One region of the Megamonas sp. genome, then DNA from elsewhere that is predicted to be linked to it. Evidence: riboswitches for the same ligand, from Rfam matches in the RefSeq annotation. Region 1 holds a riboswitch; the other holds the start of a gene.
What was found. Region 1 has a riboswitch for ZMP and ZTP ahead of AC5LAX_RS08015 (L-lactate MFS transporter). Riboswitches for the same ligand answer to the same signal wherever they lie in the genome.
Positions count from the first base shown of each region.

Region 2: another riboswitch for ZMP and ZTP. It lies ahead of AC5LAX_RS12195 (phosphoribosylaminoimidazolecarboxamide formyltransferase); the one in region 1 lies ahead of AC5LAX_RS08015 (L-lactate MFS transporter).

Region 1 covers NZ_CFQVBI010000056.1:21,688-25,122, reverse strand. The annotation lists gene AC5LAX_RS08025 (ribulose-phosphate 3-epimerase) at 1-218, opposite strand, end outside; gene AC5LAX_RS08020 (DeoR/GlpR family DNA-binding transcription regulator) at 408-1,181, shown strand; ZMP/ZTP riboswitch at 1,244-1,329, shown strand; gene AC5LAX_RS08015 (L-lactate MFS transporter) at 1,417-2,658, shown strand; gene AC5LAX_RS08010 (serine/threonine-protein kinase) at 2,806-3,435, shown strand, end outside.
Region 2 covers NZ_CFQVBI010000081.1:7,629-11,063, forward strand. The annotation lists gene AC5LAX_RS12185 (AzlD domain-containing protein) at 1-93, shown strand, start outside; gene pfkA (6-phosphofructokinase) at 135-1,103, opposite strand; ZMP/ZTP riboswitch at 1,253-1,331, shown strand; gene AC5LAX_RS12195 (phosphoribosylaminoimidazolecarboxamide formyltransferase) at 1,373-2,548, shown strand; gene AC5LAX_RS12200 (hypothetical protein) at 2,674-3,072, shown strand; gene AC5LAX_RS12205 (GntR family transcriptional regulator) at 3,104-3,435, opposite strand, start outside.

The sequences.
Region 1 (3,435 bases):
TAATTAGACATAATATGAACATCAAAATCCATATTACTTTTAGCCTTCAATTGCTTTACAATATCTATTCCAATTGGCATACTTGGACTAAAATGAGGATCTATTAAATCCACATGTAATGATTTCATTCCTGCTAAAGATAAATCTTTTACTTCTTTTTCTAAATTACATAAATCCGCACAAATCAATGATGGTGATATTATTATTTTTCTTTTCATGATATCCTCCAATTAGCAATTTTTAACAACATTATTGTTGTTTTTTCTTGTTATTTAGATAATATCATTGCTATTTCAAATTGTCAACACCATTTTAGTTGTTTTTAATTGCGATTTTTAATTTTTCTAAAAATTTTTGACAAGTTCTTTTAAGAATAATAAAATAAATATAAAATAGAGGTGAAATACATGTCAAAATTAATAACAGCTGAACGTAGAAATAAAATAGCTGAACTTATAATTTCTAATGGTAGTATAAAGGTTGGCGAACTTGCAAAAACTTTTGCTGTTTCTACAGAAACTATACGAAAAGATTTAATATACTTAGATAAACAAGGCATTATAAAAAAAAGTCACGGTGGCGCACTGTCTTCTTTAGAAGTAATCGAAAAACCATTAGAAGATAGAAATATGGAAAATTATGATGCTAAATTAGCAATTGCTAATGAAGCACTAAAATTTATTAAAGATCATTCTGTTATTTTTATTGATGCTGGTAGTACTACATTATGCTTAGCTAAATTATTATATTTAAAAAAAGGTTTAACGATTATTACAAATTCTGTAAGTGCTTTAAATGTATTATCTAATAGTGACAACATTGTCCATCTTAGTGGTGGTCAATTAAATAACACTACTATGGCACTTGAAGGTTTTGGTGCAACTAGTTTTCTTAGTAAAATAAAAGTAGATGTTGCTTTTTTAGGTTCTAGTGGATTTAAAGAACATTTTGGTCCTACTTCTATAGATTTTTCTGATGCCGAAGTAAAACGTATAATGATTAGAAATTCTAAGCAAAATTTTGTTTTAGCTGATAGCAAAAAATCTCGTTCTACTGCGATGGTAGAATATGCTACATGGAAAAATATTGATTTTTTAATTACCGATGATAACATTTCTGATAAAGAAATTGATTTTTTACAAAAAAATACAACTGTTTTAGTTGTAAAAACTAAAACATAAATGAAATTAATTTTATTCTTGACATAGATTAAATATTTGTTATAATAAAGCTATCAATTGAATAAGCACTGTGGAACTGACGGATTTTAGTGGAATTAACCACATGAACCGCATTGCTATAGAAAAGTCGACCGTCTGGGCAAAGAAAATTTTTGCCTAGATGGTCTTTTTGTTTTTAGGCATAAGTTTTCTTGTACTTTATAATTCTTTATTTTTACGAAAGGAAGATTATATAATGAAAAACAGATGGCTTATCGCATTATCCGCAATTGGTATTCATATTTGTATTGGTAGTGTTTATGCTTGGAGCGTACTCACCAAGCCAATCATGGCTCAAATGGGTTTTAGTCTTCAAGAAACTACATGGACATTTTCTATTGCAATTTTATTTTTAGGTTTATCCGCTGGTTTTTTAGGAACATTTGTTGAAAAAAATGGCCCTCGTATTAGTGGACTTACTGCCACTGCATTCTTTGGTATTGGCATGTTTGGTACAGCTTTAGCTCTTCATTTACAAAGTCTTATTTTACTTTACATCTGCTACGGTGTAATCGGTGGTATTGGTCTTGGTATTGGATATATCACTCCTGTTTCCACTCTTGTAAAATATTTCCCTAAAAGACGTGGATTTGCTACAGGTCTTGCTATCATGGGATTTGGTTTTGCAAGTTTAATTGCTGGCCCTATCATGCAAATTCTCGTTAGCAATTTTGGCTTAGTAACTAACTTCATCATTTTAGGCTGTGCTTATATATTAATCATGGGAGCTTCTTCTTTATATCTCGCTCCTCCACCAAAAGAATTCGTAGAAAAATATTTACCTACAACTGTTAAGACTTCTAATTCTATGGTTGAAATAAAACAATATAGCGTAGCTGAAGCTACTCGCGATTGGAAATTCTATGCACTTTGGTGGATATTCTTCACTAATATTACTTGTGGTATTGGTCTTTTAGCCGTAGCTTCTCCTATGGCTCAAGAAGTAGTTCATATGAGCCCAATTGCTGCTGCTTCTATGGTTGGCGTTATTGGACTTATCAATGGTTTTGGTCGTATCGCTTGGTCTAGCGTTTCCGATTATATTGGTCGTAGAAATACTTATATTTTATTTTTCTTAATTGAAATTTTTGCTTTCTATGCACTCGCTAATACAACTGAATCCTTTTTCTTCCAATTATTAGTTTTAATCATTGTTTCTTGCTATGGTGGTGGCTTCTCTTGTATGCCAGCTTATTTAAGCGATTTATTTGGCACAAAACAATTAAGCGCTATTCATGGCAGAATTCTCACAGCTTGGGGCATGGCTGGTATTGCAGGACCACTTTTATTATCCTTTATTCGTGAAACAACTCAAAGTTATGCACTTTGCCTCTATGTATTCGCATTTTTATTTATTATCAGCTTCATCATAGCTATAATATTAAAAATAAAAACAACTAAAAAAGAAAAACTCATTTCAAGCAAAACTATTGCTTAAGAAAAAAACTCACTCTAAATAAAGCCTAGTAGTTAAAATTAAACTAACTACTAGGCTTTATTTATGTGCTAAAATAATATTAACTATCAATATAGTTAAATTTTATTAATAAAAAATATATGTTTTTTATAGAAAGGTTAATTTATTATGTCTGAGCTCTTCCATGAATTTTTATCTACCAATTTTACAATAACACAAGAAATAAAAAAATCATCAAAGAGTAAAATTGTTTTAGCTATTAATAAATTAACAAATCAACCTTGTATCATAAAATATCTTCATCACACTACAAGTCCTTATAACGAATTAAAAAAACTCTCACATAGTTGTTTTCCTGAAATATATTATCTATATCAAGATGAAAACATCACTATTATTGTTGAAGAATACATCAATGGACGCACACTTTTTAATATTTTAGAACAACAAGAACAACTTTCTGATGATATTATCAAGAAAATAATCATTCAATTATGCGAAGGATTAAAAATTTTACATGAACATAATATTTTACATCGCGACATAAAACCTTCTAATATAATGCTCACTAAAGATAATATCGTTAAATTAATCGACTTTGATACAGCTCGTCTAATCAATCCTGATAAAACGTATGACACAGAATATCTTGGTACACGTGGATATGCTCCCCCTGAACAATACGGTTTTGCTCAAACAGATATTCGCAGTGATATCTATGCTTTAGGCATAACTTTACAAAAACTTCAACCTAAAAATAAAAAGCTTCAAAAAATCATCAAAAAAGCGATTAAATTC
Region 2 (3,435 bases), on a different contig from region 1:
GGTATTGTACTTTCTTGGTTTGGTGCTAATTTATTCCAAGTAGCCTCATCTTGTTGTTTATCTGTATTCGTTGTAGAACTTTTACTTTTATAAATAAAAATTCCTAGATAATATATTATCTAGGAATTTTTTTATTATAGAGAAATTACTTCTGCTAAATGTCTTAAATCTTCTGGGTATTCTTTTTTATTAGTGATTGCATCACGTAAATCAATGCAAACAATATTTCCACGTTGCATACCGAAAACAATATTATGAAGTCCAGAAACAGCTGCAAGTGTTGCTTGTTCACCTAATACACTTGCAAATACACGGTCATTAGCTGTTGGTGAACCACCACGTTGAACTAAACCTAAAACAGTCAAACGTGTGGAAATTCCTGTTCTAGCTTCTAATTCTTTTACTAACTCTTGCATATTGCCAGTACCTTCAGAAGCTAAAATTACTAAATAAGATTTACCACCATCATGTAATTTTTGTACTTTATTGATGATTTTTTCCTTATCAAATTCTTCTTCTGGTACTATAACCATATTTCCGCCACCAGCAACGGCTGAATATGTAGCAAGCCAACCGCATTTATTGCCCATTACTTCAATAATAAATGTACGACGATGTGCTTTTGCAGTATCACGAATTTCGTTGATTGCCTGTAAAATAGTATTTACAGCAGTATCTGTACCAATAGCATAATCTGTTCCCCAAATATCATTTTCAATAGTAGCTGGAATACCAATTACAGAAAATCCTGTTTCACGTTCAAATTCTTCTGCTCCGCGTAAACTACCATCACCACCAATGACAATCAAAGCATCAATATTATGTTTTTTTAGATTTTCATAAGCTAATTGACGACCTTCTTTTGTACGGAAACGCTTACAAAAACTTGTACCTAAGAAAGTACCGCCACGCTGAATAATATCGGCTACAGATATAGAAGTTAATTCTTCCATATTATCATCAACTAAGCCTCTATATCCATCATAAACGCCCCATATACGCACGTTATTATTAATCGCAGTTCTCACTACAGCTCTAATAGCCGCATTCATTCCTGGTGCATCTGTACCACTTGTCAATACAGCAATATTTTCTACTGACATAAAAAAACCTCCTCAAAATTTAAAAGCATTTATATATTTTATTCGCTAAATAATAACTAATATCCTTGTAAAAATCCCTAAAAAAACAAAATCTCCAAATATTATTGCTTAGCTTGACAACTCATACTTTAAAATGATAAATTTTAGTTAACAATCTGTGTAACTGACGGAAGTGGAATTAACCACATGAAGCACAGATTTATATAGCCGACCGTCTGGGCAACAAAATCTAATAGTATTATATTTATTTTACAGGAGGAATATCGTAAATGAATTCTATGGAATTAAAATACGGATGTAACCCTAATCAAAAACCTGCTCGCGTTTTTATGAAAGATGGACAAGATTTACCATTCACAGTTTTAAATGGACGTCCAGGTTATATTAATCTTTTAGATGCCTTTAACAGTTGGCAATTAGTTCGTGAATTAAGAGAAGCTACAGGTCTTCCAGCTGCTGCATCTTTTAAACATGTAAGCCCTGCTGGTGCAGCTGTTGCTGTTCCTTTATCTGAAACATTGAAAAAAATGTATTTCGTTGAAGGTATTGAACTCACACCTATGGCTACAGCATATATTCGCGCTCGTGGTGCTGACCGCATGTCTTCTTATGGAGATTTTGCTGCACTTTCCGATGAATGTGATGCTGCTACAGCTCGTTTCTTAGCTCGTGAAGTATCCGATGGTGTTATTGCTCCATCTTACAGTGCTGAAGCTTTAGAAATCTTAAAAACAAAACGTAAAGGTAACTATCTTGTAATTCAGATGAACCCTGATTACAAAGCACCTGAACTTGAAACAAAAGAAGTTTTTGGCGTTACTTTTGAACAAAAACGCAATGATATTAAAATCACTGAAGAATTATTCAATAACATTCCTACAAAAAATAAAAATATCACAGATGAAGCAAAACGTGATTTACTTATCGCTTTAATCACATTAAAATACACTCAATCCAATTCCGTATGCTATGCTAAAGATGGACAAGCTATCGGTATCGGTGCTGGTCAGCAATCTCGTGTACATTGTACTCGTCTTGCTGGTAATAAAGCAGATATCTGGCATTTACGTCAAGCACCTCAAGTATTAAACTTACCATTCAAACCAGATGTTCGCCGTCCAGACCGCGATAATGCAATTGATGTATATATCTCTGATGAATATATGGATTTACTCGGTGGCGACGATTGGAAACGCGTATTCACTGAAAAACCACCAGTATTCACTAAAGAAGAAAAAGATGCTTGGCTCGCTCAAGTAAAAGGCGTAGCTCTTGGCTCTGATGCATTCTTCCCATTTGGCGATAATATTGAACGTGCTCATAAATCTGGTGTAGAATTTGTCGCTCAAAGCGGTGGTTCTATCCGTGATGATAATGTTATTGAAACTTGTGATAAATACAATATGGCAATGGCATTCGTTGGAATTCGTTTATTCCATCATTAATTTCTATAAATAGAATTATAATGAATATTAATCTTTTTTATTCAATATGTATTTTAATTTTAATAAGTATTTTTTGTATATTTTTTCTTAAATTATATAAAAAAACAAACTCATTAAAAATATATTTGATTTTACTTACACTTATTAGTCTAAATTTATATTATTCTAGTCATTCACCAATTACACCTTATCCAGATACATTACCAATAAAAGAAACTATTCACATGACTGATAAAGAAATTGTTTATACTATTGTTAAACAAGAACTATCTTATCATAAAAATAAAAGTCTTTTTGCTAATGGTAAAATCTTTGATTATAAAGATATCTCTGTATATAGTGTACCTAATGAACCAACTATATATTCCGTAGTATTTTCTATTCAGTCAGGTGATGACGATTTTTGGTTGCCTGGTAATGGGACTAAACAAGAAAATAATTGGATTATTAATAAATCAAATTATATGCAACTTATTAAAGAAAAAGATTATTATCGTCTTATTTCTATAGGGACAGGATTATAAAAATGGCACTAACATAGTTAGTGCCATTTTTTTATTTATAATACTTATCTTTATATAAATCTACATTCATTTTATACATATCTGCACGATAAGATGCCAATGAATATTCAAATGGAATATCATTTTGATTATATGCAACCGTTGTTATATATAATAATGGAGCATTTTCCATAATACCCAATAAATCAGATAAATAAGGGTCAGCAACTGTTGCATGAATTTGACGATTAATATGAGCAATCTCTATATTATATTTTGTTTTCAGAGTATCGTATAAAGAATTTTGCTCTAAATCTTCATCAATTAAACCCTTACATAATTTCACAGGTATAAAAGTTTTAACATAAACTATAGGTTTATCAT